DNA from 3 places in the Actinoallomurus sp. CA-150999 genome. Region 2 is predicted to be linked to each of the others. Evidence: riboswitches for the same ligand, from Rfam matches in the RefSeq annotation. Region 2 holds a riboswitch; each other region holds the start of a gene.
What was found. A riboswitch is a leader RNA that binds a small molecule or an ion and turns the genes downstream of it on or off. The one in region 2 is predicted to bind cyclic di-AMP.
Positions count from the first base shown of each region.

Region 1: linked by a shared signal. The riboswitch ahead of ACQP2O_RS21030 (NlpC/P60 family protein) and the one ahead of ACQP2O_RS42875 (CHAP domain-containing protein) in region 2 are both predicted to bind cyclic di-AMP.
Region 3: linked by a shared signal. The riboswitch ahead of ACQP2O_RS15240 (NlpC/P60 family protein) and the one ahead of ACQP2O_RS42875 (CHAP domain-containing protein) in region 2 are both predicted to bind cyclic di-AMP.

Region 1 is NZ_CP192063.1:4,502,157-4,512,244, reverse strand. It holds gene ACQP2O_RS21050 (FAD-dependent monooxygenase) at 1-1,095, opposite strand, end outside; gene ACQP2O_RS21045 (TetR/AcrR family transcriptional regulator) at 1,185-1,889, shown strand; gene ACQP2O_RS21040 (BlaI/MecI/CopY family transcriptional regulator) at 2,008-2,385, shown strand; gene ACQP2O_RS21035 (M56 family metallopeptidase) at 2,382-3,314, shown strand; cyclic di-AMP (ydaO/yuaA leader) riboswitch at 3,562-3,699, shown strand; gene ACQP2O_RS21030 (NlpC/P60 family protein) at 3,706-4,731, shown strand; gene ACQP2O_RS21025 (hypothetical protein) at 4,742-4,996, shown strand; gene ACQP2O_RS21020 (hypothetical protein) at 5,119-5,265, shown strand; gene ACQP2O_RS21015 (class I SAM-dependent methyltransferase) at 5,436-6,044, shown strand; gene ACQP2O_RS21010 (DUF2218 domain-containing protein) at 6,088-6,831, shown strand; gene ACQP2O_RS21005 (MarR family winged helix-turn-helix transcriptional regulator) at 6,897-7,400, shown strand; gene ACQP2O_RS21000 (hypothetical protein) at 7,405-7,593, shown strand; gene ACQP2O_RS20995 (hypothetical protein) at 7,579-9,648, opposite strand; gene ACQP2O_RS20990 (cupin domain-containing protein) at 9,839-10,088, shown strand, end outside.
Region 2 is NZ_CP192063.1:9,317,046-9,327,133, forward strand. It holds gene ACQP2O_RS42860 (transporter substrate-binding domain-containing protein) at 1-771, opposite strand, end outside; gene ACQP2O_RS42865 (cellulose binding domain-containing protein) at 898-1,953, opposite strand; gene ACQP2O_RS42870 (cellulase family glycosylhydrolase) at 2,024-3,805, opposite strand; gene ACQP2O_RS42875 (CHAP domain-containing protein) at 4,144-4,689, opposite strand; cyclic di-AMP (ydaO/yuaA leader) riboswitch at 4,882-5,027, opposite strand; gene ACQP2O_RS42880 (LuxR C-terminal-related transcriptional regulator) at 5,448-8,234, opposite strand; gene ACQP2O_RS42885 (SDR family NAD(P)-dependent oxidoreductase) at 8,327-9,106, opposite strand; gene ACQP2O_RS42890 (ArsR/SmtB family transcription factor) at 9,288-9,620, shown strand; gene ACQP2O_RS42895 (TIGR03620 family F420-dependent LLM class oxidoreductase) at 9,708-10,088, shown strand, end outside.
Region 3 is NZ_CP192063.1:3,197,175-3,207,262, reverse strand. It holds gene ACQP2O_RS15245 (NlpC/P60 family protein) at 1-742, opposite strand, end outside; gene ACQP2O_RS15240 (NlpC/P60 family protein) at 777-1,784, opposite strand; cyclic di-AMP (ydaO/yuaA leader) riboswitch at 1,842-1,973, opposite strand; gene ACQP2O_RS15235 (hypothetical protein) at 2,159-2,350, opposite strand; gene ACQP2O_RS15230 (NYN domain-containing protein) at 2,429-3,673, opposite strand; gene ACQP2O_RS15225 (DEDD exonuclease domain-containing protein) at 3,943-5,694, shown strand; gene ACQP2O_RS15220 (rhomboid family intramembrane serine protease) at 5,703-6,452, shown strand; gene ACQP2O_RS15215 (Lrp/AsnC family transcriptional regulator) at 6,668-6,955, shown strand; gene qcrB (cytochrome bc1 complex cytochrome b subunit) at 7,149-8,801, opposite strand; gene qcrA (cytochrome bc1 complex Rieske iron-sulfur subunit) at 8,851-9,948, opposite strand; gene qcrC (cytochrome bc1 complex diheme cytochrome c subunit) at 9,941-10,088, opposite strand, start outside.

The DNA of each region.
Region 1 (10,088 bases), 4.8 Mb from region 2:
GGTGTCGCGGACCAGGGCCGCTGCGGGGTTGCGGGTCTGCAGGATGTGACCGAGCCGGCCGGAGGTGCGCGCCATCCGTTCGGTGCGAGGCCGTCGCAGAGTGTCGTAGGCGCGCAGTCCGGCGTCGATCCCGGCATCCTCGATCGTGGCGGCGAGCGTCACGGCGTCTTCGATGGCAAGGCAGGCTCCCTGGCCGATGTCGGGTGTGACGGCATGGGCGGCGTCGCCCAGGAACGCCACCCGGCCGCGCACGAATCCGGGCAGTCTGGCGTGAAGGTAGTAGACATCGTGACGCAGCAGTGTGTCGGGCGGTGTGGCCGCGAAGAGAGCGGGGATGGGCTCGTGCCAGCCGGAAAATCGTGCGGCCAGCGCGTCGAGATCATGCTTGGGAGCGGCGTGCTCCGGGACGCTCTCGCAGGCGAACCAGTAGATCTGGCCGTCGTTGATCGCGGCGCACCCGAAACGGGCACCGCGTCCCCAGGTTTCCGACAGCACCGGCGGCATGCCCAGTGCTTCAGCCCGGTCGGCGGGGACGATGCCACGCCAGACCGTGTATCCGGCGTACCTGGGGCCGGGATAGTCGGGGAACAGTGCCGTGCGCAGCACGCTGCCGACGCCGTCGGCCGCCACGACCAGATCGGCCGTTTCCGACCTCGTGCCGTGCGATGCCTGGAAGGTGACCGTGGCCGCGCCGGCGTCGGAAGTGATCTGCAGGGCGCGATGACCGGTATGCAGTGCGGCTGGATCGAGTCCTGCCATGAGGAGCCGGTGCAGTTCGGCGCGGTGCAGGGCGTAGAACGGGGCGCCGTAGCGGCTCTCGAAGCGCTCGGCGGGGATATGGGTGACGCGCCTGCCCTTGCGCAACCGGATCTCCAGCGCGTGCTGGCGCTGCCCGCTGTCGCGTAGGCCCTCCCCCAGGCCAAGGTGGTCCAGGGCCTTGACGGCGTTGGGTGCGATGCCCACACCCGCCCCGACCGGTTCGATCGCGGGCGCCTGCTCGTACACCGCCACGTGCCATCCGGCGCGTTGCAGGGCCCGGGCTGCGGTCAGCCCGCCGATACCTGCGCCGACGATGATCGCCGTTTTCCCGCTCACCTAACGCCTCCCGTTCAAGCGAATGTTTCAAACGATCGTTTAAAACAGGTGTTATAGCATGTCCGTCCAGCACACGAGAAGGAGATGCGGTGGTCGGACCTGACCGCAGGGCCACGGCGCAAGGCAGTGCGTCCACGCGAGAGCGGCTCATCGAGTCGGCCGTGCGGCTGTTCGGTGAGCGAGGGATCGCGGCGACCTCGCTGCGTGCGCTGACCGATGCGGCCGGAACCAACGTCGCCGCGGTCAACTATCACTTCGGGTCCAAGGAAGGCTTGCTGCGCGCCGCCATCGATCAGACGATGCGCGCCGTCAACCACGAACGCCGCCGCCGCCTGAACGAACTCGAATCAGCGCCTGAGCCACCGTCGGTGGCCGCGCTGGTACGCGCCTTCGTGGAACCGGGCGCAGACCTTGTGGACGGACACGGGCCGAGCGGGCCCGACATCGCTCGCTTCCTTGGGCGGGTCATCGGTGAGCCTGATCCGCAGGTACGTCAGATCTTCGCCGATCAGGTCAACACCGTGGAGGGCCGGTACCTGGCCGCGATGCGCGACGCCCTGCCCGACCTCGACGAAGACCATGTCGGATTCGCCTTCACCAGCATGCTCGGAGTTCTCAGCCTCCACCAGACCGGCGCTTTCAGGACGCTGGAATGGCCGCAGACACAGGGTCCCGCCCCGCAGACCGATCGCCGGGCCGGCCGCTCAAGCGCCGCTGACCGTGAGCGACTGGTCGCCTTCATCACCGGCGGAATCCTCGCGACCCTCCCGTCTGGAGCCGCCACCGATACGTGAGGGAAGGCCGCTTCCTGCTCAGCGATCTCGCTGAGTGAGACGGAGGCGTCCTAATGTGGAGGAAGCCCGGGTGATCGATAGGTCACAATAGTGCGGGCCCAGGGAGGGAGACGGACAGGTGGCGATCGCAGGGCCGCTCGAGCGAGCGATCATGGAGGCTCTGTGGGACGCCCAGAAGCCGCTACTCATTCGCGAGCTGATGGAGCAGGTCAACGCCGGATCCGAGAAGCGCTCGGCGTACACGACGGTGCAGACCGTCGCCGACCGACTCGTCCAGAAGGGCTTCCTCTCCCGGACGGCGGACCGCAACGCATGGCGGTACGCCCCGACGCGCAGCCGTGAGGATCACGTCGCGCAGGTGATGGCCGAGGCACTGGCCGAGACCACCGACCGCGGACCGGTCCTGGCCCGATTCGCCGAGACCATCGATCCCCAGGACGCGCACCGGCTGCTGGTCGAGCTCGCGCAGCGTTCGGCTCCGACGGAATCCCGGTGAGCCCGCTCGTCGAGCTCGGCGCGGTCACCGTCGCCCTCGGCATCGGTGCCGGGCCGTTGCTGGCCCGGAGCGCCTGGTGTCAGCGGATTCCCCGGGTGGGCGCGCTGGCGTGGTTGGGAGCCCTGGCGGGCACCATCGCCGGTCTGGTCGGGGTGGTCGTGCTGGTCTCGACCGGCCGGCATGGCCTGGTGCACCGGGCCGCGGAATGGGCGGCCGATTGCTGGCACCATCACGACGGATCCGGCGGACTGGCCCCGTACGCCTTCAACCTTGCGCTCCTCGTCAGCGCGGTCGCTGCCGCATGCGTGGCCGTCGCCAGGTACCGACGTACGGTGGCCCGTCGCCGGCGCCATCAGGAGGCGTTGCAGTTCGTCGTGCGGCTTTCCGGGGACATCGAAGATGTCTGCGTACTTGATCACCCGGTGCCGGTCGCCTACTGCGTGCCATCGCGCAAGCGCCCGATCGTCGTCAGCAGCGGTGCTCTCGATCGGCTGGACGACACGCAGCTTCAGGCTGTCTTGGCGCATGAACGGGCGCATCTGCGCTACCGCCACCATCTGTTCCTCACGGTCGTCGACGCGCTGGCGGCTGCGCTGTTCTGGCTGCCGACTTTTCGGGGCGCCCGCCGTTGCCTGCCGATCCTGCTGGAGATGAGCGCCGACGATGTCGCGGCGCGGCGGTGCGGCCGCCGCACGGTCGCCGTCGCGCTCCGGAAACTGGCGATCGCCCCGAGCCCGATCGGCGGACTGGCCGCCCAGAGCGCCGACAGGTCAGAACTCGATCAGCGGCTCGCCCGCCTCGAGACGCCGACCGCGATCGCCGACGACGATCGTGTTCGGCGTCTGACGTGGGTCACGGCGATGACTTCGGTGGTCCTTCCTGGGGTGATCTCCGCCGGCTGGCTCGCTGCGATGCCGTTCTTCTGCTGACGGACTTCCCTGTCGGTTACAACGCCAGGGTGATGCCGCGCGCGACGTCGAGCGTCATGGACACGACGGCGGCCGCGTGCCGGCACTCGACACGCGAGCGAAGAGGACCTGCACGCTCCCCGCGACGTACCAGGCGTCCGGCCGGCCGCTTGTCGGGGAACTCCGGCGAATCGTTCATTGGGTGGCAGGCGACCGCGAAGATCTCCTACACTGCGTCGGAGTCGGCCGCCCCCTGCTTCACACGAGGCACGGCCGACCGCTGAATCCCGTGAGGGAACCGGGGACCCGAGAATCCCGGGGCGAATCCGAGGCGTGCGAACGTCCGGTAGGGCTACTCCGGCCCGAGCCCGACAGCTAACCCGGTAGGCGGCGAAGGAGAGGAGTTTCTCACGTGGCGTTCTTCCACCCTGCCACCAACGGGTACGCCGTGGATCGTCCGCGGCGGCGCCGGTCGCTCCGGCTGTGCGCGGCGCTCTCGGTCACGGCCGCCGTGACCCTCACGGCGCTCCCGGCCGAGGCCGCTCCTAAACCATCGGCCGCAGCCGCGAAGAAGGAGCTGGAGAAGCTCAACGGTCAGGTCGACAAGATCGTTGATCAGTACAACAAGGCCAAGACCGAGCTGGATGCCGCGAAGAAGAGGCTCACTGCGCTCAATGGCCAGGTGAAGAGCGAGCGCAACGTCTACGAGAAGCTGCGTGCACGGGTCGCGCAGGTCGCCGCCGACGCCTACAAGAACGGCACTCTCGACTCGCGCACCGCCACCTTGCTCGCGTCCAAGGACCCCGACGCGGCGTTGAACCAGATGTCGGCCTTCCTGCAGCTGTCGAACAATCGCGGACAGGAACTGTCGGCGTTCCTGGCCTCTACTCAGCGCATCCGCCGCGAGCAGGCGGAGGCGCAATCCGCGTACCAGAGCGTCTCGCAGAAGGCCGCCGCGCTGAAGAAGCGCAAGGCCACCGTCGAGAAGGCCATCGCCAAACAGAAGAGCCTGCTGCGCAAGGCCGGTGAAGCCACGGCCGCGCCCGGCTCGGGAGCCGGTGGCACCTACAACGGACCGGCCTCAGGGCCGGCGCGCAAGGCGGTGGAGTACGCCTACGCACAGCTCGGCAAGCCCTACATCTGGGGCGGCACCGGCCCGAAGGGCTATGACTGCTCCGGACTGACGATGATGTCCTGGCGCGCCGCCGGCGTGAACCTCCCCCGCGTGGTCCCCGACCAGTACAGCGCCACACGCCACGTCTCCAAGTCCGACCTGCAGGCCGGTGACCTGGTCTACTTCGACGACATGGGCCACGAGGGCATCTACGTCGGCGGCGGCAAGTTCATCCACGCGCCGCGTACGGGAGAGGTCATCAGGCTGGACAGCATGTCGAACCCGTACTGGGTCTCCCACTACAACGGCGCCAGCCGCCCGTAACGGATCTCACGTGGCAGTACTGCGAGCTGCCGGATCACATCGGAAGACACCGCGCCGGCGAAGTCGGCTCGGCATCCTCCCGGCTCTGGTGACCGCCTGGACGTTCGCCATCGTCGGACTCGAGCACGTCGGCCTGGTCATCAAGGACAACGGCGACGGCACGATTCAGACCGTCGACGGCAACACCGACAACGCCGTCAAGGTCCGCGTCCGGCCCGCCTCCGACGTCGTCGGCTACGGCGGCTACCCGGACTACGTTCAGTAGCAAAGGCGCTCTTGGCAGCTGGGGCGGCTCGACTTCGATCGATCGAAGTCGAGCCGCCCCAGAGGCGTCTTTGAACGCTTCCGTCCGCAGGTTAAGGCGCTTGCCAATCCCCTCATCGTCACGTGGACGAGACGACGGACGGCGGCTTCGGGTGGCAGGGCGGCTGCGGCACCCAGCGCGTGCCCGCGGTGGCGTCCAAGACGGCGTCGCGAACGGCATCGCGGTGCGCGGCGATCGTCTCGCTCCAGATCCTCGGCACGCCGCAATGATACGCATTGCAGCGATCAGAGACAGTTGTATCGATAGCGACATCATGTATTGTAAACGGACGGTGAGTGCCCCTTCCCCTGGGCCGGCCTTGTCGTGTTCTGCCGGTACGCCGCCGCAACGGTGCGCGGTTGGTCCTCGGTCGCCGCGACGCCTGACGAAAGAGAGCCCGATGACAGATCCGTGTGCAGTGCACGCCCACAGCCGGTCCGCCGACCCCTACGTCGGGCGTCCGCCATGGGACATCGGAGCACCCCAGCCCGCAATGCTCACCCTCGCCCAGAACGGTGCGTTCCGCGGGCGTGTGCTGGACGTCGGTTGCGGAACCGGGGAACACACGCTGATGGCCGCCGCCTCCGGCCTGGACGCCACCGGCATCGACCTGGCCGCCGGTGCCCTTCAGGCAGCCGAGCGCAAGGCGCACCATCGGGGTGTTCGGGCCCGGTTCGTCCACTATGACGCGCTACGGGTGGCAGAGTTCGGCGAGACCTTCGACACCGTCCTGGACTCGCTGTTCCTGCACGCCTTCACCGCCGCGGACCGTGCGGTCTACGTGAACGGCCTACGTACGGTGCTGCGGCCGGGCGGCCGGTTGTTCGTCCTCTGCTACAGCGACCGGCACACCAGCGAGCCGGACGTGCCACACAAACTGTCCCAGAACAACCTCGAATCCGGCTTCACCGACGGATGGGCCCTGGAGTCGGTCAAGCCCACCGTGTGCTCCTCCAACGTTCACGCCGACGGCATCGCCGCCTGGCTGGCCACCTGCACCCGCATTTGAGCGCCCCCAGCACCGACCCGGATTTCTCTCCCAAGGACCCTGCATGCTGACCTCGGAAATCACCCTCCAGATCGACCGGCCGAGCCGCTATCTCGTGCAGTTGTGCCGGCACGCGGCAGCCATGGGAAAGACCCGCGGCGGCCATCGACCCCGGCCCCACGCCACCGGCGCGGCGCTGGCCCGCGGCGACCTGCGTGTCCACGCCGAACACTCCGACACCCATGGCGTCATCACCATCGCCCCGTGGGGCCAAGCCACCCTCGACGCCACCGACGACACCCTCACCCTGCGCGTGGATGCCACCGACCAGGACGCTCTGCAGCGCATTCAGGACATCGTCACCAGAGACCTGGAACGGTTCGGCCGACGCGACCAGATAGCCCTGACCTGGCCACCGCCCACAACCTCAAGCGAAGAAATCACGACCGCCAACGGCACCGCCGAATCGTCTCCCGGCCCGGCGACCACGGCTCGCCGCAGCCGCCGCAACACGATCCTGCTCACCCTGCTCATCGCCGTCGCCGTCGCCGTCCACCTCGGGCTGGGGGGAACGATCCTGGCCAACTCGCACTGGACCAGCCTGTCCATCGACGTCGTCCTGGCCATCGTCGCCGGGAAGATCCTCCTGGTCATGCTCGGCCGACACGCCTTCCGCCGCAGGCATATCCCTCACCTCGGCGCGTACCTCCATATCCGCCGGCCAGGCCATGGGCGGAACCGAGCCGCCCCCGCAGCCCACGCGATCTCCGAGGAAGACCACCACCTACCAGCCGGTGATCATCACTGACCCCCGACCCAACGAGCGACACATGCACACCAAACCCTTCGAGTTCGAAGCAGTAGACTTCATTAATGCCTGATTCACCGCGGTCGCTCGACCCCGTGCAGCTCGGGGCGTACTTCGATCTCATCGAGGTGACCAGCCTGCTTCGGCACGCGGTCGAGCAGCAGCTGCGTGAGGTCGGCGATCTGAGCTATGTGCAGTTCCAGCTGCTGGCGCGTCTCGGGGACTCGCCGACGGGCAGCCAGCGCATGACCGACCTGGCCGACGGCGTCGTCTACAGCCGCAGCGGTCTGACCTATCAGGCAGGTCTGCTCGAGAAGGCGGGCCTGGTCGTACGCGCCCCCTCTCCGGATGACGAGCGGAGCATCACGGTCACCATCACCGATACCGGGCGTGCGCTGCTGGCGAAGGTGATGCCCGGTCACATCGAGGTTGTCAGCGGCCTGCTCTTCGAGCCGCTCTCGCGCGACGACGTCAAGACCCTCGCCGGCCTGCTGGCGCCGGTGCGCGACCACATGCGCTCGACGCCGCCTCGCTCAGCAGCGCCTCGCCGTCGCAAAGACGAAGCGTGACGACGTGATTCAGTTCACGCGGGCGACCGGCCTGCGCGGTCCACTCTCCTCGATTGCATGCACTGGACGGGCTGGCGGGCCGAACGGCTTCGTCCTGTGGCCCCTCGACGACCACGAGCGGCAGTACGCGCTCTTCGCCGAGGAGGTCGTGCCTGCGGTCCGCGCCGCCCTCGCGACCTCACCCCTCCGGTGATGAGTGCGGCGGGGACGGCACGGGCGCCGTGGCCATCTGCCGCAGCAGCTGTTCGATGAGCCGCTCCTTGGCCAGGGCTAGGTGGCGCCGGTAGGTGCCGTAAGGCACCCCCAGCCGTCGGGCGGCCGCCTTGTGGGTGCGGGAGGCCGTGATGTAGGTGGCGGTGAGCGCGTCGTACGCCTTCACGCCCGCGGGATCGACCTGCAACGCGTCGAGGGCGGTCGTGATCGCGCTGCGCAGATCTGCCACGGGGTCGGCCGAGTCCTGCGGCGCGAGGCGCGAGTGCAGCAGGACGCTGGTCGCGAACTCCCGGGGCGCGCGCCACGTACGCAGCGCCTCGATCACGCCCTCCTCGAACGCGGCGCGCGGCAGGTCGCCGCCGCGCTCGTCGCCGGGGCCACCGGCGGCTGGAGCTCCGGTCCACGCGGCCACGGGCGCGACCACGGCGCGAACCCTGTCCTGCACCCACTGGTCCACCGATTGCTGCCGCCAGTCCCTGCCGAAGAGGTGCTGTTCCCGCCCTCCGACGTCCACGGCTGCGACCTCCAGCAGCCCGGCCTTGGCGAGGTAGCGCCGCCACCGCTCGGCGTCCTCGAAGACGGTGAAGGTCACCGCGCGTCCGCGGGTCCTCATCTCCTCGGCGATGGTGCGCCGGCTGATGAGGTCCATGAGGGGCGAGGGCCGCTGGTGCCAGCCGGGCTGCACCGCGAAGCGGCGGATGCCCAGGTGCTCGCCCTCCCCCAAGGGAGCGGACGCCTCCACGTGGTTCCAGAGCGCCGCGATCACCGGGTCCTCTGCCCGGTCCTCGGGCAGAGGTGCCTCCAGCCGAAGCATGGCCATGAACGCGACGGGCGCAGAGGTGCCCGCGTAGCGGAAGACGCGGAAGGCCCCCGGCTGGCGGCGCACCCAGTGCGCGACCGCGGCCGCGGACGCGGGGCCCTCCGCCTCCTCCGCCATGCGCAGCACGTCGGACACGTCGCCGGGCCGGAGGGGAGTGTCCTCGACGTGGGGGTGCGCCCGCCAGTCGTACAGGTCCTCCATGCCGTCCTGGTCGCGGAAGAGGAACATCCACTCCGCGACGCGCAGCGGTGCGTCGTCCTCGGAGGCGCAGCGCACCGCCTGCAGACACGCGACCGAGACGCGGACGCGTACGTCGTCGTAGCGCTCGGGATCCCGCCAGCGCAGGTCGGCCTCGAGCGTCGCCCGCACCGCATCGTGTGGATGCAGCCCTTCAGGCGTGGCCTCGACGTAGGGCAGCTGACGCAGCCAGGCGAACACCGTCGCGGTGTCCTCCTCACCCAGCACCGAGCGCAGCAGCGGCTCGCGCGTGACGTAGGCCTGCGCGACGACCTCGAGGGCGCGTCGGTGAGCGGCGCTCGGCAGGTCGCCCACCAGCCGCTCGACCAGGGTCGTCAGCACGTCGCCGGTAGGCTCCCACGGTGCGCCCGGCGCCGCGGCGGGCACGGATGCGGCGAGCGAGAGGGCGAGCGGGCTGCCCCCGGCGAAGGCGACGTAGGCACTGCGCTGCTCAGCGGGGACACCACGCGCGGCGAGCAGGGCGTCGGACTGGGCGGCGTCGAGCGGTCGCACGACCAGTTCGGCGAAGAGCTGCGCCCAGCCGGGATCCAGCGACCACTCGACATCGGGGGCGACCCTGCTCGCGAGCACGACGAGCGCACCGTCGGCGAGCCGGAGCAGGAAGGTGTCGCGCAGCCACGGCTCGAGCGGCTGGCACTGCTCGAAGGAGTCAAGGAGCAGGACGGTGCCGGGCTCGGAGCACGCCAGGGCGGCGGCCTCCTCGAGGCGACGCGGGTCCGCGTCGAGGAACCGTGCGTCGATGTGCACGACACCGCGGCCGGCGAGCTCCGCCTGCCGGCCGGCGTAGCGCAACAGCGAGGACTTGCCGATGCCGCCGGGGCCATGGACGTACGCCACGAGCGGAGCGTCCGCCGCTCCCGACAGCATCCGGTCGAGCAGCGCCCGCTCCGGCTCCCTGCCCACCAGCGCACCGGCTCGTGCCGCGGCCAGCCTGCCCGCAAGTCCCGTCAAACCCACTCAAAGCTCCTCCCCCGGCAGGGCACATCTTGCCGTGTCGCGAATCCGCTGGGTAGATCGGTTGAGCGCTTCGGGGTGGGCAGAGCCGAGCCCGAGTGAGCACCGCAGGACGTGGAGACCGGGCAGCGGTGCGGCGCAGGATCGCCGGTAGGAGGACGGCGCCGCCGCCCACGGACCTCGAGGACCGACCATGAGCATCCCCTACCTCGCTCAGCGGGAGGACCAGCAGCAGCTCGAGTGGATCGGCGGGAGCATCTTCAGCGTCCTGCTCGATGCCGAGGCGACCGATGGGCGGCTGACCGTCGGACGCTTCGACGTCAGCGAGGGCGAGGCGCCGCCGTGGCACCTGCACAACAACGAGGACGAGGTCTTCCTGCTCCTGTCCGGTTCGGCGCTGGTATGGGCCGCCGACGAGCGGCACGAGCTGCGGGAGGGCGGCA
Region 2 (10,088 bases):
GGTCGTGAGGTGGACCCACTGGTCGACGTACTGCTTGAACTCCTCGTCGCCCCGCGGCAACAGGTAGGCCTTCTCGGCGAAGGTGAACGGCTTGTCGGGGTTGAGGGCGCACAGCTCGGGGTGGAGCTTCGCCTCGTACTTCGTCTCACTCCCGTCCGTGATCATGACGTCGGCCCGACCGGCCACGATCTCGCCGAAGATGGTGTTGTTGTCGGCGTGCTTGATGATCGTGGCCTTCTTGATGTTCGCCGTGACGAACTGCTCATTGGTGCCGCCCGGGTTGACGATCACCCGGACCCCGGGCCGGTCGATGCCCTCCAGGGTCTGGTACTCGTCCTTGTCGGCGCAGCGGGCGATCGCGGCCTTGCCGTCGGTGAGGTACGGCGTGCTGAAGTACGCCTTCTGGGCCCTCGGCAGGGTCACGGAGACGCCGCCCATGCTCATGTCGCACTTGCGCGCGGCGAGGTCGTCGACGATCTTCGCCCACGTGGTGGGCACGAAGCCGACCTTCACCCCCAGGCTGCTCGCCAGATTCTTCGCCATGTCGATGTCGATGCCGCTGTACGTGTTCGTCTTCGGGTCCAGGTAGCTGAACGGCCGGTAGTCACCGGTGGTGCACACCCGCAGCACACCGCGCCGGGGCACCGCGTCCAGCAGGGTGCGGGCGCCGTTCGGCGCGGCGGAGCCGGCCTGCGCGGTGGTGAAGACGGCGCAGCCGACGGCGGTGACGAGAGCGAGGGCCAGGGCGGAGAGTGTGGTGGTACGCCGCACGGATCGTTCCTGCTTCCGAAGTGGGGACGGGGCACCGAGCCGCGCGTCCGCACCACGTCGTGCCGGGCACGCAATTCGGGCAGATCATCATCACACGGAAGCACCGCGTGCACCGAGAGTCGGATCCTAGCCATCGAATGTGCACGTCACCTGCGGTGGCGCGTTGGTGGTGTTGTTCCAGCCGGCGGTGAAACCGAATGTGGTCGACGCGCCGGCCGGCAGGTCGCCGTTGTAGGCCGCGTTGTGCGCCGTGACGGCGGCACCGTTCTGGGTGAGGACGGTGTTCCACGACTGGCTGATCTGCTGCCCGTCGGCGAAGGAGAAGGTGGCCGTCCACCCGGTGGAGGCGGCCGAGGAGTCGTTCTTCACCGTGACCTCGCCCTGGAAGCCGCCGCTCCACTGGGAGACCACCCGGTAGGTGGCGGTACAGCGGGAATCGGTCGGCGGAGGGGACGAGGGCGGCGGGGCCGCGCCCAGCGCCTGGGCGAGCGGTGGGTACCAGCGGTCGGCCATCTTCTGGAAGCCCGTGTCGTTCGGGTGCACGCCGTCGCCGGTGTCCGTGGCCGCGTCGAAGCCGGTCCACTGGTCCACGGCCACGATGGGCGACTGCGCGGTCGTGAGGCCCGCGGCCCAGCCGGGGATCGCTTTGTCGAGCGCCACCACACCGGCCGCGCAGGTGGAGCACCCGGACGGGTTCATCGGGATGATCTGCGCCACGAGGATCTTCATGTTCGGGTTGTTCGCCCGCATCTGGCCGACCAGCTTCGTGTACGCGGCGAGGATCTTGTCGGTGGGGATGGTGCCGCCCCACATGTCGTTGGTGCCCAGGTGCATGAGGACGATGTCGGGCTTGGCCGCGTCCAGCCACGGCGGCAGCTGGTTCTGGTCGGCGATGCCGGTGGCGGCGTAGCCGCCATGGCCCTCGTTGTCCCCGTCGTAGGAGTACCCGTAGTTGCAGCCGCCGTCGGGGACGCTGCCGACGAAGTCGATGTTCGTGTATCCGGCCGTCTGCAGGTGGTGCCAGAGCATCGCGCGCCAGCAGCCGGGCCCGGCGGTGATGGAGTCGCCGAGCGGCATGATCCGGACGGACGTCGTCGCCGATCGCGCGGGCAGGGCGAGGCAGAGGGCGAGCGCCACGAGGAGCGCGGCGAGCAGGGCGTACAGGTCGAATCTGCGAAGCATGGGTGGCTCCCGGGCGTGTTCTCCGCGAACCGGGCCGGGCCCGCCAGGTGACGGGCCCGGCCGCGAGGTTCTACGACAGCGGGTTCTGGGTGAGCAGGTGGGCCTTGAAACCCTCGCCGTACGTGCTGGTGGGGGTACCGCTGTAGTCGTTGATGAGGACGTTGCCCTGGCTGCAGCCCCACGCGTTCCAGGTCCAGGCGGTGTACCCGATGCCGTGCGCGTCCGCCCACGCCATCACCTGGTCGATGTAGTCGTGGGCGCAGGAGTTCTGGCCGATCTCACCGGCCTGCACCGGCACCTTCGCGGCGACGGGGGCGACCTGGCTGTCCCAGCAGGAGGTGTTGGAGCAGGTGTTGAAGTTGTAGGTGTGCCAGGCGGCCATCAGGTTGCCGGTCGAGTCCGTCGGCTTGTAGGTCAGCCACTGGCTCAGGTCGTTGGACCAGGCGACGCCTCCGAGCATGATCACGTTGGTCGCGCCGGTGGCGCGCACCGTGTTGACCAGCGACTGCATGCCGGCCACCTGGTAGCCGATGCCGGTGCAGGTGCCGCCGTCCCGCCAGCAGGTCCAGGCGGCGGTCGCGTCCCAGTTCGCGGCGGCGTCCGGGTAGGGCTCGTTGAACAGGTCGAAGACGACCGCGTTGTTCCCCTTGAAGGCGTTCGCGACGCCGGTCCAGAACGTCGGCCCGTACTGCGCGTCGGGCATCGGCTTCTGGCAGGTCGCGGTGGTGTCCGAGCAGCCCGCGCCCTGACCCGTGTACTGACCGTGGTTCCAGTGCATCTCGACGATCGGCGTGATGCCGCCCGCGACCAGCAGGTTCACGTAGTCCTTGACGTTCTGCTGGTACGTGGCGCCGTTGGGCGTGCCGTCGGTGCCGTTCCAGCACTCCTCGTTAAGCGGGATCCGGACCGCGTGGATGTTCCAGGCCTTCATCGCGTCGACCGAGGCCTGGTCCACCGGACCGCTGTCCCACATGCCCTTGCCCTGCACGCACGCGAACTCGCCGCTGGACCGGTTGACGCCCAGCAGGCGGTACGTGGCGCCGGTCGAGGTGAGGAGGTGGTTGCCGGAGACGTGCAGCGCGGGTGCCGGTCCTCCGGTGCCGCCGCCGTCGTTGTCGGCCTCGGTGGCGTTGACCGTGACCGACGTCAGGCCGCTGGACGCCACGGTGATCGGCCGGGTGCCGTTCGTGCTGTCGGGGTCCTCGGCGGCACCGAGCTTCACGGTCTGCGGGGTGTTCCAGTCGGACGTGGTGAAGGTCAGGGTCGCGCCGCTCACCACGGTGATGTCGCCGTCACCGGTGCCCGCGGTGCTGGTGACCGTCACGTCGCCGGACGGCTGAGCGTTCAGGCGGACCGTGTAGCCGGCCGTCCCGCCCTCGGGCACGCTCACGCTCGTCGGGGAGACCACCAGGGCCTGCTGCGTTCCTCCGGAACCGGGGCCGGCGCACGAGACGCTCGGAGCGCTGTTGGCGCCGGTGTAGGTGCCGTTGAAGCCGACGGTCCAGGTCGCCCCGGCGCCCTGGGCGGCGTTGTACGAGGTCGGGGTGACGGTGATGGCCCCACCCGCCGGGGTGGGCACCGCCGGAGAGGGCACGCCGCCCCACATCTGGGTGATCACCTGGTTGTCGGGAAAGTCGAAGCTCAGCGTCCAGCCGGTGAGCGGATCACCGGTGTTGGTCACCGTGATGTTCGCGCCGAACGCGCTCCCGTTGTCCCAGCTCTTGGCGTACGTGGCAGAACACGAGACTGCGGCGTGGGCGGCGGTCTGGATCGTGGCGAGCCCCAATCCGGCGAGCAGTACCGCGACCGCGGCCAGCACGGCTCTGCACCATGAGCTCCGGTGGATCGGCATGGGCGTTCTCCCTGGCGAAAGGCGGCGAAGCGGCACCCGGTCCTGCTCCGGCGTTTGCGGGCGCTGGCAACGATCACCCGCCCCCGATCGCATCGCAAGAGCACCCCGGCCTCCGGACGCGCAGACGCACGCCGACCTGGGACAGGACCGGGAACGCGGCTGAAACTTTCAGCCGCGCGTGCCGCGGCCACCGGCTCCTCCGGACGACTCACGCCCGGCGAGCGAGCGCGGGGGTCTCCTCGAGACCGAACAAGATCACCGAACACCGGGACGGTGGCAGCATGCGTCGACGCCGGGCCCTCTGGGGGCCCGACGCCGACGCGGGGGGACAGCGGTCGTCAGCCGTACTGGGGGTAGCCGTAGCCGACGACCTGATCGGTGCTTCGGGTGCGGATACGCACGGCGTTGTCGGTGTTGCCCTCGACGGTCTGGATGGTGCCGTTGTGGTTGTCCTTGATGACCAGGCCGACGTGGTCGATGCCGTCGATGCCGCCGCCGCTCCAGGAGAAGAACACCACCGCGCCCGGTTTAGGAGCGCTGCCCCAGCGGCCCTGCTGCTTGAACCAGCGGGCGTGCTCCGGGGTGAAGGCGTCGCCGCCGATTCCCTTGATGCCCGCCTGAGCGCCGACCCAGGTGACGAACATGTCGCACCAGCTCGCGTCGGCATAGTCGCTGATCGCCCCGCCGTCTCGCTGGACGCCTCTCTTGGCGAACGGCGTGGACATGAACCACTGGTTGTACTTGGTGCCCCCGGCGGCGGTCTCCGTGGTGCCGACCTGGGAGACGGCCAGCTTCAGCGCGTCGGCGGCGGTGGGCACCTTCTGCACCTTGGGCTCGTCCTTGGGCCTGGCGTCCAGTCCCCTGCCGGGGATGGGCCACTGCACGGGCCGGCTTGCCGGGGGGAACGGGACCGCGGCGTGGTCAGGAAGAGAAACGGCGGATGACGCCTCGGCCGGTCCGGCCGAGGTCAAAATGATCGCGGCGGCACCGGCCGTTGCGACGCCGGCGAAGGCTGGAATGAAACGGAATGCGGATGGCGTTTTCTCGGGTCGGGGGACACAGGGCATGGGGGAACTCCTTGGCTTCCATGCCGCTTACCGGGTTAGCTGACGGGTTCGGGCGTGGAAGCTGCCCTACGGCACAAGGGGGGCGTGCCGATTCACCCCGGGACTTCTGGTGGGTCCCCGGTTCCGCGGGGGTGCGGATTCAGCGGGTCGCCCGCAGGGCGGGCGGCGTCAAAAGAGGGTTGGGGAATGGCCGCCATTGTGATGGCGGCGTAGGGGGTTGTGTAATTTTGAATATGAGCCAGATCGGCCGAATTCGCCCCGGACAATGCGTTTTCGCAAACGCACCCTTGCCCGGGCCGACGGATTGACCATCACCAGCGGATATGCGGGCGACGCGTACGAGCGCCGCAAGAGTTATAGGAACATAGCAGGACAAAACACGCAGACGGCACCAGGCTTTTGTGTGATCTGGGTCACTCAACCGCCGAGACCGGTGCCGCTTAGCCTCTCAGAACACAACTCATGAGGATGCAGTGTCCTCTATTGAATTGTGGGATCAGAAAGGCCAATTTTCACAATGATGCGGATGTGACGGGAGAGGTCGCATGCCATCCGAGGGGCGTCCCCGCCGGGGATCAGTCGCCGGCCTCCAGCGCGAGCCGGGTCAGCTGGACCCGGGAGGTCACATCCAGCTTCCGGAAGATGTGACGCAGGTGGAAGGCGACCGTGTGCGCGCTCATGAACAGCTGGTCGGCGACCTCGCGGTTGGTCAGGCCCTGGGCGACGAGCTCGGCGACACGGCGTTCGGTGTCGGTGAGGCTGGCCCAGCCGGAGACCGGCCGGTCGGCCCGGCTCCAGTGCCGGCGCCGGATGCCCAGCCGCCTGAGCCGGCGGCGGACCCGAGCGGCGTCGCGGATCGCGCCGAGTGCCGAATAGGCCGCCAGCGCGGCGTCCAGGCCGGCGATGGCCTCCCCGCGTGTCCCGGGGCCGTCCGCCGCGAGCAGGCTTCCCAGATCCTCCGCCGCCGAGGCGCCGGCCCACGGGTCGACGTGTTGCTCGGCGGCGCGTCGCAGAGCGACCCGATCACGGTCGAGCAGGCCGCGTGCGTGCGTCGCGGTGACACCGACGCTGGAGAAGACGGGGTGGTCGGCGGCCAGCCGGTCCATCGCCGAGACCACCCTCTCGGCGTGGGCCCGGTCGCCGAGGGCGAGCGCCGTCCGTACGAGCCACGGTGCCGCGGTCGGCTCGCCGACCAAGGTCCAGCAGTTCGCCGTGGCCTCGTCGCAGAGCCGTACGACGGCCTCCTCCGCCGACGCGGGCCCGTCGCGGGCGGCGGCGACCTGCGCCCGCACGAGATGGAACCCGGCCTCCGCGCGCGGCGATCCGTACTGGGACAGGGCGGGCCGCTCCGCCTCGGCGTACCGCCACGCCGCGCTCAGATCGCCGGCCCGCAGCGTCGCCGCGACCAGCACCGCCAGCGCGGACGAGGTCAGCAGGTGCGGTCCCAGGTCGCGCGTGCTCGCCAGGGCGGCCTCGGCCTCGGCGACGGCCTCGGGGAACCGGCCCGCGGCCAGGTCGAGGCGGGCGCGGATGACGCCGGGCGCCGCCGCCCAGGCCAGGTTCCCAATCGTTTCGGCGTCCTCCCCCGCGGTCCCCATCACCGCGCGGGCCTCGTCCAGCCGGCGAACGTCGGTCAACAGCATCGCCAGGATCATCCGGGGGTGCAGGCGGCGCGCCTCCGCGGACCTCGCCCGGCGTACGGCCTCACGGGCGAGGCCCAGTCCGTCGGTCAGCCGCCCCGCACCCCAGTCGGACAGGGCCAGCCGGATCAGCGCCCCGGTGATCAGCGCGTCGCCGTGCCCGGCCGCGGCCGACACGATCCGATCCGCGTGGGCGCGCACGCCCGCGTCGTCGCCCGCCCCGGCCAGCGCGTCGAGCAGGACCAGTTCGGCTTCGTCCCGGAGTTCGCGGGGGACGCCCGGCCGGCCGAGGACGGCGGTCGCCTCGGCCGCGGCCTCGGCCGCCCGCCCTCGGAGGTACAGGAGCTCGGCGCGCAGACAGTGCAGCCGGAGGTACGAGGCGGGCGGCAACGGCCGGGTGAACAGCGAGTCCACGAGCTCCGCGGCCTCTTCGAGCCGGCCCACCGCGGTGAGGGCGTGGATCGCCGTCAGCGCCCGGGCGGGCCAGGCGGGCTCCCGGGGGTCGGTCAGCCGGAGGGCGTGCGTGGCGAGCGCCGCCGCCGCGCGCGGGGAGGCGGGGATCACCTCGGCCACCGCCCGGTCGAGTGCGGTCAGCGCCCGGGCGTCGCCCGCCCGGATGCCCCGAATGAGGTGGGAGGCGGCGGGGAGCGCGGCCGTCCTGCCCCGCGTGAGCAGGAGGTCCCCGATCTGCCGGTGCAGCGCCCGCCGGACCGGCGCGGGCACGGTGAGGGCGGTGACCCGCCACACCAGGTCGTTGCGGAAGCAGAGCTCGTCCGGTCCGGCGGCGAGGAGCCCTCGGGAGAACGCCTCGTCGATCCAGGGCAGGAGGGCGGCCGGCGTGGTCCCCAGCAGCTCGGCCGCGTCCTCCGGAGCGAACGACCGGCCGATGATCGCGGCGACGCTCAGCAGCTGACGTGTCGCCGGGCCGACCGCGTCGAGACGACGCCTGACGTCGTCCTCGACCCGGCCGGGGAGCCGTACGGCCACGAGCCGGGCGTGCCCGTCGACGGTCCGGACGGACCCCTCGGCCAGCAACCCGGACAGCAGTTCGGTGACCAACGCGGGGTCGCCGCCCGCCTCGCCGGCGAGGCGCAGAACGTCCGCGTCGGGATCGCTTCCCAGCACGTCCGTCGCGACCTGCCGCACGGCGGCGTCGTCGAGCGGGCCGATCGTGAACCGGACGGCGCCGTCCCGCTCGAGCCGGTCGAACAGGCGGCCGGCGTCCGTCGCGTGATCCGTCGTCCGGCGGGTCAGCAGCCACACCACGCGAACGGCGGCGAGCCGCCGCGAGAGGGTCTGAATCGCCGTCAGCGCCGCCGGATCCGCCCATTGCAGGTCGTCGAGGCCCACCATGACCGGACCGGCGCCGGCGCGTTCCACCAGCGCGGACCCGAGCCTCTCGACGATCCACGGCCGCTCACGCGCCCACCGGACCGGCCCTTCACCGTCGCAGCCGCCGAGCGCGGAGAGCAACGGCTCGAAGCACGTCGGCGGTCCGAACTCCCGCCCTTCCCCGACGAGCGTCGAGTACCCGCGCTCCGCCGCCGCCCGCGCCGCCACCGCGAGCAGGAGGCTCTTCCCCGTCCCCGCCTCCCCGTCGACGAGGAGAACGCCGGACCGGCCGGCGCGGAGGAGGTTCGTAACTGCGTTCCACACGTGCTCGCGGCCCCGCATCACCTTCCCATCGGCGGCCGCCTCCACGCGCGACGGCACAGTCGCCATGCAAATCAGCGTGCTTCGCGGTCACGACAGGAGTCAACAACTCGCCCTTAAAGGACCCAGGCCGGGGCGGGCCGCCGACGCGGAGAGGGAGGTCAGTAGCCGCTCGCCGCCGGGGCGTTCTGGGCGGCGTCCACCGGGATGTTCGCGCCGTTGACGGCCCTGGCGTGGTCCGAGAGCAGGAACGCCACCACCTCCGCGACGTCCTCGCCGCTCGGCAGCGCCCCGCCGGGGAACTCGCCCAGGAAGCGTTCGTAGCGCTCGGGTTCACGCTGCCGGAACTCGTCCCACCCGCCGCCGGGGATCAGCATCGAACCCGGACTGACCGTGTTCACCCGGATCCGGTCCGTGGCCAGCTCCCGGGCCAGCGTGCTCGCCATGTAGATCTCCGCCGCCTTGCTCGCCCCGTACTGGGTGTTGCGGCTCGGCTTCCATCCGGAGATCGACGACACGATGACCACGTCGCCCCGCCCACGCGCCCGCATGTGCGGCACACAGGCCCGGATCGCGTGCGCCGAGTGCCCGACGTTCAGCTCGAAGGTCCTCGTCCACTCCTCGGGCGTCGAGTCCATCAGCCCGCCGCCGAACGCGTCCCCCGCGTTGGTCACGAGCCCGTCGAGACCGCCCAGCGCCTCCGCGGCCGCGTCGACGAAGGCCCCGAGCTCATCCGGCACGGTGACGTCGCACGAGCGCGCGAACACCCGGACCCCGTACTCGGTCTCGATCTCACGCGCCGTCGCCGCCAGCGTCTCGGCGTTCCGGGCGCACAGCGCCACCGAACACCCCTCCGCCGCGAGCCGGCGCGCCACGATCCGGCCGAACCCCTTGCTGCCGCCGGTCACCACGACCGCGCGGTCCCCCAGCCCGAAAGTCACTTGCGCCTCCCTCGCCTCACCGCCCCAGGAGGCGGCCGTTCACATCCGGCAGACATGATCTCGTGATCGCCCCGATCCCGGTGCGCCGGGCCGTCCGACCGGCCGGATCCCGGCGCACCGGTCGGCCGGCCGCCATATCGACTTCCCGCGAAACGTCGATAGAGCCCTATACTCCGCGTCTATGGCGGATGCTGCGGTCTCCCCGGATCCCGACCTGATCCGCGCGTTGCGGGCGCTGTCGAACCCGATGCGACTGCAGCTGCTGGCATGGCTGCGCGAGCCCGATCGCCACTTCTCGCGGGAGGAGGCGATCGCCGACCCGGCCGAGGTGGGGGTGTGCGTCAGCCACATCCAGGCCAAGGCGGGGCTGGCCCAGTCGACGGTGTCGGCGTACCTGGCCGAGCTGGAGCGGGCCGGCCTGGTCCGGTCGACGCGCGTGGGCAAGTGGACCCACTACAAGCGCGACGAAGAGCGCATCGCACGGCTCGTCGCCGACCTCGGGCGCACCCTCTAGACCCGCGACGCCGTACGGCGTCAGGCCGCACAGATTTGGCGCTCATATCGTAATTCTGCGATACTTCGATGCGTTCTGATCGATGATGTGCCGAAGGAGAGTGCGATGGGCGGCGTCGACGGCCTGGATCTCGGGCGGTTCGGGATCTACACGTTCGACTTCGAGCACCAGCCGGCCGCGCGGATGCGCGAGTCGATCCAGGAGCTCGAGGAGCAGGGATGGCAGGCGTTCTGGTTCCCCGAGCTCCTCGGGCGGGAGGCGCTCACACACGCGGCCTTCCTGCTCTCCCGCACCGAACGGATGCGCGTCGTCAACGGCATCGCCCAGATCTGGTCGCGCGGAGCCCGGTGGACGTACGGCGCCGCCCACCTGCTCGCCGACGCGTACCCCGGCCGGCACGTGCTCGGCCTCGGCTTCGGCGGCGCGCGACCAGGGGTCAAACCCCTGGCCGCCATGAGGGAGTACCTC
Region 3 (10,088 bases), 5.8 Mb from region 2:
CCTTGGCGAACGCCACCATCGTGATCCCGGAGCAGTCCCAGACGTTCGGGCCCGCGCCGCCGAAGACGTACGACTTGCCGAGCTGGGCGCAGGCGAACTTCAGGACGATCTCCGCCTTGCCCGTGGCCAGGATCGAGCAGTTCTCCGTGGAACTGCCCGGGTCGATGTTGCCGCCGAGCTTGTGGATCAGCGCCAGCTGCTTCCTGACGGCCGCGTCGGCCTGCGACTTCTGCTGCTCGAGCTGGGTCTTCTTCGACTTGAGCTGCTGAGCCGCCTGTACGCGCAGCGCCTGCTCGCGCTCGAGCCGCTGGGCGGAGGCGAGGTACTGCTGGAACTCCGCCGTGCGGTTGTGCGCGATCTGCGTGAACGCCGACATCTGCGACAGCACGGCGTCCGGGTCCTTCGAGCCGAGCAGCTGGGGGATCGAGCCGTTGTCCCCGGTCTTGTACGCGTCGACGGCCAGCTGGGCGACCCGCAGCCGCAGCGCCTGGAACGTCTTGCGCTCCGCCTGCACCGACTTGGAGAGGGCGTTGACCCGCCCCTGGGCGGCCTTGTAGTCCGCCTTCGTCTTGTTGTACTGGTTGCCCAGCTGGTCGACCTGGTCGTTGAGCTTCGCGAGCGACTTCTTCGCCGCGCTCAGCGAGTTGCCCGGGTCGGCGTGCGCCGGAACGGCGGGCAGGGACAGCCCGGCGACGGCGATGAACCCGGCGGTCGTCACGGACCAGCGCGCGGTTCTGGACATGATCGTACGCTCCTTGGCCATGGTGATCGTGTCCTTAGAGCGCGCCCGCGCCGACGTAGTGCGAGCTGTACCAGGGGTTGCTCAGGCTGTCGATCTTCACGTACGACCCGGTGTGCGGCGAGTGGATGAACTTGCCGCCGCCGACGTAGATGCCGACGTGCCCGAGATTGTCGAAGAACACCAGGTCGCCGGGCGACAGGTTGGCCCGCGAGACCCGGCTGGTCGCGTTGTACTGGTCGGGGACGACGCGCGGGATGCTCACCCCGGCCTCCGCGTAAGCCTTCATCGTGAAACCGGAGCAGTCGTAGCGCGGGCCGTTGCCGCCGTAGAGGTACGGGGTTCCGCACTTGCTGTAGGCCCACACCAGCACGGTGCGCGCCTTGCCGGTCGCCGACCCCGTGTAGCCGCCGCCACAGTTGCTCGGCATCGGACCGCTGTCGTCACCGCTGCCGGTGCCGGCCGCAGGGCCCAGCTTCTTGATCAGGGCCTTCTGCTGCGCGATCGTCTTCTCGATGTTCTTCTTCTGGACGAGAGCGGCGTTCTTCTTCTGCGCCAGATCGGTCGCGGCCTGCTTGGCCTGCGACTCCTGCCGCTGCAGCAGCTGCGCGACGTTCAGGAACTGGGTGAGCTCGGTGGAGCGGTTCTTCGACACCTGCGCGAACGCCGACATCTGGTCGAGGACGGCCTGCGGGTCCTTGGCCGACACCAGAGTGGGGATGTCCGCGTCGTTCGAACCGCTCTTGTACGCCGACGCGGCCATCTGCGCGACGCGGACCCTCAGGTCCGCCCAGGACTGCCGCTGCTGCTTGACCGAGGCGTTCAGCGCCTTGAGTCGCTTGTCGGCCGCCTGCCACTGGGACTTGGCCTTGTTGTAGACGTTGTCCTGCTGGTCGGCCTGTGAGTTCAGCTTGGTCAGCTTGGCCTTCGCCTCGCTCAGCGTCTGCTTCGGCTTCGCCTCCGCCGTGCCGGCGGGCAAAACCAGGGCCGCTGAGGCGGCGATGCACAGGGTGGCCAGGAGGCGACCGCCGATGCCGCCGCTCACCGACCATCCGACGGCTGAGTCGTCGGCACTGCGCTGTGTTGCCACGATTGCGGCACGCCCCTCTCCCACTGACCGCCTACCGGGTTAGCTGACGGATTCGGGCGTGGAAGGCGCCCTACGGAGCGTGTGGCGCTCCGATTCACCCCGGAAACCTGGTTCCCCGGCTCGTCGTGCCGGTGAGAGGCTGGGGCCCGAACTGCGGGCGACCTCACCGAACGTGACGACTCGGCGGTGGCCGTCGCCGTCGCCTGGGGGGCGACGAACCAGCGAACGGCTCAGCGCGTGAGACTAGTCAAGTCTCACGCTGGTAACAACCGCTTCTCCTGGAATTCCAGCAATTCATATCATTCACGCAACAGTGTGCGCGCGAATCGTCACGATGCGCGGTCGACGGAGATCGTCATCCGCAGGGGCGGGACGAGCCCCTCGGCGGCGAGAACTCGCAGCGCCCGACGTTCCAGCGGCCCGATCTCGAGGCCGGACGCCGGGATCAGCGGCATGGCGGAAACGACGCAATCGTCGCAGCCGACGTTGCGTACCTCACACTTCTCACAGTCGATGAGCACGAATTCCTCCTCGTGTCTTCGTCATGACGAGACGTTAAGAGGCCCCACCGACAAAAGTGCCGGGCGCGGTTTCGGCCGTCAGGTGCGGCCGAGGCGGCGCAGGAGGAGGGACGAGGGGGCCGGCCGGGCGTCGGCCCGCCGGGCGGAGTCGCAGACCTCCTGGTCGGAGGAGATGACCACGACGGCGCGCCCGCTGGGCTCCGCGCGTACGAGCTGGGCGATGAGCTCGTCGGCGGTCTGGCCCGGCGCGCTGAACAGCACGCGCACGCCGCGGGGCGCCTGGACGGCGACCGGGGCGTTCAGCTCCGCGCCGTCGAACACGCACGTCACCTCCGCCTTGGTCTGGGCGTGCAGCACGCCCAGGCCCGACACCAGGCGGGTCCGCTGGTCGGCCAGTGGCAGGTCGCCGTAGCCGGTCTTGGTGACGTTGTATCCGTCGACGATGAGGTGGACCTGCGGGAGGGTGAGCAGCTGGTCGAGGAGTGCGGGGTCGCTGTCGGCGAGGGCGCGGCCGGGCAGCGTGCGGTGCCCGGGGCGGGTCGGCGTGATGCCCCCGACGCTGTCGGCGGGCCGGGTGATGCCGGGGGGCAGCGCGATCTCGTCGCGGAGGCCCTTGGCGGCGTCGGTGAGGGCGTCCAGGAGGACCCGCAGCCGGGCCTCGTCGACGTTGCGGCCCTCCCGGGCGGCGCGCCGGGCGTTCTCCGCGGACGACTCGGCGTGGGACAGGCGGTTGCGCAGCCGGCGCAGCTCGGCCTCGGCGGTGGCCGCCGCGACCGACGCGGCGGTGCGCTCCTCGCCGAGACGGCTATCGAGGTCCTCCGCGCGCGCGTGCTCGCGTTTGGCCTTGCCCCGTGCCTCGTGCAGGCGTTTGCGGAGCTCGGCGTTCTCGCCGCGGAGGTCGCGCAGCTCCGAGCGGAGCCGGTCGGTCTCCTCGGAGCGGGTGGCCTTCGCGGCGGCGATCTGCTCGCGCAGCTCGGCCACCTGCCGGATGACCTTTGCCTCCTCGGCCGCCGTCGCCGACTGCTCGAGATCGCGGCGCGCGGTGTCCACCCGCTCGGTCCAGCCTGCCGGGCGGAGCAGGTAGGCGAGGGCGGCGACGGTGACGGGGTCGGCGGCCGGCGGCACCGTCCCCGCCAGGATCGCCTCGCCCAGCACGGGCTCGCTCTCCCGTACGACGTCGGCGACGCGCTCGCGGAAGGTGTCGTCGTCCTCGAGCTGGGTGGCGATCAGGGTGGCGGCGAGCCGGGCGCGGCGGCGCGGCTCGAAGCGGGCGACGCGCCGGAGCGGTGGGGGGATCTCGTCGGGCCGGAGCGCGCCGATCACGTCGGCCGCGGCCTCGACGACGCGCTGCCGGACCGCTTCGGGGAGCGGCTGATCGAGGTGTTCGCCCGGGCCGGTGTCGATGATCTACTCCTCACGAGTCGAGCGGATGGGGCTGGTGCGGGACGCGTGCACCGGGCTCCGTGTCGCCGTCGCTGCCCAGCGTAGACGCCTTGGCGACCTTCGGTCCGCAATCCCCTCGACGAATACCCCGCAGTATCCGGCACCGGTCCGGCGCGGGGTTTGTCGGTCGCCGCGCGTACGGTGCCGCCATGGCCTCCGTCGGTCCTGCCGTGCAGGGCACCCTCGATGACCTCGGCACCCCGTTGGCCGGCGTCACCTTCGTCGTCGTCGACCTCGAGACCACCGGGGGCTCGGCCAAGGAGGACGCGGTCACCGAGATCGGCGCGGTCAAGGTGTGCGGCGGCGAGGTCGTCGGCGAGTTCGCCACGCTGGTGGACCCGGGGATGCCGATCCCCCCGTTCATCTCGGTGATCACCGGCATCACGCAGCAGATGGTGGTGGCCGCTCCCCCGATCGGCGAGGTCCTGCCCTCGTTCCTGGAGTTCGCCAGGGGCGCCGTGCTGGTCGCGCACAACGCGCCGTTCGACATCGGCTTCCTGAAGGCCGCCTGCGCCGCGCAGGAGCGGCCCTGGCCGGCGCCGGCGGTCGTGGACACCGCCGACCTCGCACGCCGCCTCCTCACCCGCGACGAGGTCCCCAACTGCAAGCTCGCCACCCTCTCCCGCTTCTTCCGGACCGCCGTCGAGCCCTGCCACCGCGCGCTCAGAGACGCGCAGGCCACCGTCGACGTCCTGCACGGGCTGCTGGAGCGCGCCGGCGCGTTCGGCGTCGACACCCTGGAGGAGCTGACCGGGTTCACCCGCGCGCCGACGCCCGAGCAGCGCAGCAAGCGCCACCTGGCCGACGGCGTGCCCGCCGCGCCCGGCGTCTACCTCTTCGAGGACGCCCGCGGCGAGGTGCTGTACGTCGGCAAGAGCGGCCGGCTGCGCAGCCGCGTCACCTCGTACTTCACCGCGTCGGAGACCCGCCGCCACGTCCGCGAGATGATCGGGATCGCCGACCGGGTCCGGACCATCGTGTGCGCCAGCCCGCTCGAGGCGGAGGTCCGCGAGCTCCGGCTCATCGCGGCGCACAAGCCGCGCTACAACCGGCGGTCGCGCCACCCGGAGCGGGCGGTCTGGCTGAAGCTCACCGCCGAGGCGTTCTCCCGGCTGTCGATCGTCCGGGAGGTGCGCGACGACGGCGCCACCTACCTCGGCCCGTTCGGCAGCGTCCGGACGGCCGAGGAGGCGCGCGCCGCGGTGCACGACGCCGTGCCCCTCCGTCAGTGCACCCAGCGGCTCACCCTGCGCCTCATCGAGAGCGGCCGCGCCGCCACCTGCGCGCTGGGCGAGCTCGGGCGCTGCGGGGCACCGTGTGAGGGCCGCCAGCCTCCGGAGGAGTACGCCCGGCACGCGTCCCTCGCCCGCACGATCCTGGAGGGCGACGTCCGGCCGGTCGTCGCCGCCGCGCGGGCCCGCATCGACCGGCTCTCCGCCGAGCAGCGCTACGAGGAGGCCGCCGTCCAGCGCGACCGACTGGCCGCCTTCGTCCGCGGCGCCGCCCGCTGCCAGCGCCTGTCGGCCCTGGCCGGGCTCGCGCAGCTGGTCGTGGCCCGCCCGGCCTTCGACGGCGGCTGGGAGCTGCACGTCGTCCGCCACGGCCGGCTCGCGGCCGCCGGCACCGTCCCGCCGAACGCCCACCCCGTCCCGTACGTCGAGGCGCTCGTCGCCACGGCCGAGACCGTCCGTCCCGGCATCGGGGCGACCCCACGGGCCTCCGCCGAGGAGATGGAGTGCGTCCTGCGCTGGCTGGACTCCCCGGGCGTGCGCCTGGTCGAGGTCGACGGCACGTGGACCTGCCCGCCCCACGGTGCCGAAAGCGTCCGCCGGTGGATCGAAAATGCCGTTCAGGGCGCCGATTCCCGTAAGGTTGACCGCGCCGGTCGGCCGATGCGATAGGAGCAGGTGTGGCGCTGCCGCTGTACGACAACCAGCCGACGCGGCGCGCGCCCCTGGTCACCTACTTCCTGATCGCCGCCAACGTCGTCGTCTTCCTGCTCTCCCCGATCGCCTCGATCGGGCACCACGACGAGAGCGCGGAGCAGCGCAAGTGCGCGCAGGTGACGTTCCTGCTGAAGTACGGCGCGGTCCCGAACGAACTGCTCTCCGAGCGGCAGAACCCGGTGCCGGAGGAGGTGGCCGCCGCCTGCCACCCGAAGCCGTACCACAAGCGGCCGTGGCTGTCGGCGCTGTCGTCGATGTTCCTGCACGGCGGCGTCGCCCACATCCTCGGCAACATGGTCTACCTGTTCATCTTCGGCGCGGCGACCGAGGACCGGCTCGGACGGCTCCGGTTCCTGGTCTTCTATCTCCTCGTCGGCTACATCGCGGCGTACGGCTTCGCGATCACCTACCCCGACTCGTACACCCCGCTCGTCGGGGCGTCCGGCGCCATCGCCGGGGTGCTCGGCTCGCACCTGGTGCTCTACCCCCGGTCGCGGACGATCGCGCTGATCCTGTCGATCTTCCCGTTCCGGCTGCCCTCGTGGGCGCTGCTCGCCCAGTTCTTCGTGTTCCAGTGGCTCAGCCTCGGCGACAGCCAGAGCCAGACCGCGTACGTCGCGCACATCTACGGCTTCGTCGCCGGAATGATCGTCGGCCTGCTCGTGCGGCGCGGCACCGTCGCCCGCAAGTCGGCCGCCCTGAGCTGGCAGTGAAACCCTGCTAGATGACGCTCGCTCCGCGAGCGCGGTTCGCGGCGCCCAACGCGCCGTCCTCCCTCGTCCGGTCGCCGCTCCCTGCGCTCCTCAGTCCAGACGACGCCCGCCGCTCACGCTCCAGGACGCGCGCCCGCGAACGGGCGTCGGAGGGCCTCTACTAGTCTTGCCTCGGGCGACCCGACGCCGCGCGCAACCACCGCAGGAGGCATTCCGTGATCACCGCCATCGTGCTCATCAAGGCCGACGTCTCGCGCATCCCGGAGGTCGCCGAGACCATCGCCGGGCTCGACGGAGTGAGCGAGGTCTACTCCGTGACCGGCGAGTTCGACCTGGTCGCGCTCGTGCGGGTGCGCCAGTACGAGCAGATCGCGGACGTCATCCCCGGCGCCCTCAACAAGGTCTCCGGCGTGACGCACACCGAGACCCACATCGCCTTCCGCACGTACTCCCAGCACGACCTGGAGGCCGCCTTCGCGCTCGGCCTGCCCGACTCGGACTGACCGCCTCCTCGGCGCCGACGCCCGCCCTTGGCGACGTCCGGCGGATCTCCGGCCGGCCGCGCGGCTCGCTACGAACAAGATCCACCGGACACCCCCTCAGCGGAACGGTCCGCCCCTGCGGTGCGGGCCCGAGACGCGAATCGGCCCGCCACCCGGATCCGGGTGGCGGGCCGATCACGTGGGACGGCGACCGTCAGTGGCGGCTGATCGCCTTGCTGTCGCCGGACTCGACCTCTTCGTCGTGGTGCGAGCTCCCGTCGTCGTGACCCTCGTCGTGGCCGTTGACGGACACCTCGTCCTCGGTGAGGGCGCGGTTGAGGCCCTTGCGCAGCCTGCCCAGCGGGCTGCGCGCCGACGGCGCCGGGACGCCGTTCTCGTCCTCTTCCTCCAGCTTCAGCTCGGGCAGCGGGACCTTGCCGGTGAGGACGGCCCGCTGCTCTTCGCCGGCCGGCTCGTGCACCTCGATGAACTCGCCGCTCGGGAGCCGCTTGATGATGCCGGACTCCACCCCGTGGTGCGCGATGTCCGCGTCCTTGCGCTGCAGACCCAGGCAGAGCCGCTTGGTGACGAAGAACGCGAGGGCGGGCCCGACGAAGACCGCGACCCGGAAGAACCACGTCGTCGCGTACAGGGACACGTGGAACTTGTCGGCGAGGACGTCGTTGCCGCCGCCCAGCCACAGCAGCCCGTAGAACGTGACCGCGGTCATGCCCACGGCCGTACGGAACGGGGCGTTGCGCGGACGGTCGGCGATGTGGTGGATCCGCTTGTCACCGGTCGCCCATTGCTCGATGAACGGCCACAGCGCCGCGCCGGTCATGATCAGGCCCAGCGGCACGAGCGCGGGAACGAGGACGTTCCACGAGACCGTGTGACCCCACAGGTTGGTCTCCCAGTTGGGCATGATGCGCAGCGCGCCCTCGAGGAAGCCCATGTAGAAGTCCGGCTGTGAGCCCGCCGTGATCGAGTCGGGCGTGTACGGACCGAACAGCCAGATCGGGTTGATCTGGGCGAACGTCCCGAGCAGCGCGATGACCGCGAAGGTGAACATGAAGAAGGCACCGGCCTTGATCATGAACACCGGGTAGAACGGCTTGCCGACGACGCTCTTCTCCTCGCGGTTCTTACCGGGGAACTGCGTGTGCCCCTGGTGCCACAGGATCATGAAGTGCGCGCCGACCAGCGCCAGCAGGATGCCGGGGATCAGCAGCACGTGCACCGTGTAGAGACGCGGGATGAAGTCGTGGCCCGGGAAGTCGCCGCCGAACGCGAAGTAGAACAGGTACGTGCCGACCAGCGGGATCGACTGCATGACGCCCTGGGTGATCCGCAGACCCGTGCCGGACAGCAGGTCGTCCGGCAGCGAGTAGCCGAACAGACCCTCCAGCAGGGCGAGGGTGAACAGACCCAGGCCGATCAGCCAGTTGACCTCACGCGGCTTGCGGTACGCACCGGTGAAGAAGACGCGCAGCATGTGCACCGTGAGCGAGGCCACGAACATGACCGCGGCCCAGTGGTGGATCTGCCGCATGAGCAGACCGCCGCGCACGTCGAAGCTGATGTTCAGCGTCGAGCTGTACGCCTCGCTCATCTTGACGCCGTACAGCTTCATGTAGTGACCCTGGTACACGACCTCCGACATGCTGGGCTTGAACCACAGCGTCAGGAACGTGCCGGTCGCCAGCAGGATGATGAAGGAGTAGAGCGCGATCTCCCCCAGCATGAACGACCAGTGGTCAGGGAAGACCTTCTTCATCTTGCCGCGGAGGAATCCCACGGTGCCGAAGCGCTCGTCGAGCCAGCCGATCGGGGCGTCGACCGCCTGCGGGGGTGCTTGTGTCGTCATTGGTCGCTCACCGATCCTCGCTCACCGAGTCGGTCGCAGATGAGTGTTGTCATGCCTTGGGCCTTCCCCGCTCCCAGAAGCTGGGTCCGACCGGCTCGTGGAAGTCACTCGTCGCGATCAGATAGCCCTCGGAGTCGACGCCGATGGGCAGCTGCGGCAGCGGCCGGGCCGCCGGGCCGAAGATCACCTTCGCGGCGTCGAGCGCGTCGAAGGTCGACTGGTGACACGGGCACAGGATGTGGTGCGTCGTCTGCTCGTACAGCGCGGCCGGGCAGCCGACGTGCGTGCAGATCTTGGAGTAGGCGATGATCCCGCCGACGTTCCAGTTCTCCCGGCCCTTCTTGACCTTGAGCTGGTCCTCCGGAACGTTGATCAGCACGACCGTGGCCTTGGCCAGCTCGTCGAGAGTGGGCTCGCCGTCCGGGTGATCCTTGTCCTTGGGGACTTCCGGGATGACGGTGATGATGCCGCCCGGCGAGTTGAAGTCGGACGGCTTCAGCGGCTGGCCGGTGCCGTCGACGATGAGCCGGGTGCCCTTCTTCCACACGGTGTGGCGGAGCTTCTTCTCCGGGAGCGGGCCCAGGTCGCGCAGCAGGATCAGCGGCAGCAGGCCGAGCGGGGCGGAGGCCAGCAGTAGGGAGCGCCGGAGAAGCGGCCGCTTGGTGAGGCCGCTCTCCTCGGTGCCCTCCATGAAGTACTTGTTGAAGACCTGCCGGTCCTCCTGTGGGGAGGACAGCTCGTGCCGCTCCTGGATGATCTCCTTGGTCGTCATCAGGTGACGGACCCAGATCGTCATGCCGACCGCGAGACCGAGGAAGATCACCGTCAGCGCGGTGCCCAGCGCGTAGTTCGAGTGCATCGCGCGGTCGATGTCGTCGTTGCCGACGTGGCCCGGCCAGACGGCGTAGAAGACGATGAACGCGATGCCCGCGAGGAACGTCAGCGTGAAGAAGAACGCGGCCGCGCGCTCGGCCTTGCGCGCCTTGACCGGGTCGAGCTCGTACTGGTCGTGGCCGCTCTCCCCGCCCTTCTCCGCAGACGGCAGCAGGTCATGGTTCTGCACCTGCGGCGGCGTGCCGATGACGCGCTTGGGCGTCCGCTCCTCCTCTTCGGAGGGCGCGCCGTGAGTGTCGTTGGTATCAGACATTGTTCTTCTTCTTGGGCTTCCTGGCGGTGATCCACATGGCCGCGATGATGATCAGTCCGAGTCCGACCAGCCAGCCGACGAGGCCTTCGGCCACCGGGCCGACGCGGCCGAGGCCGTTGCCGCCCGGGTTCGGCTCGCTA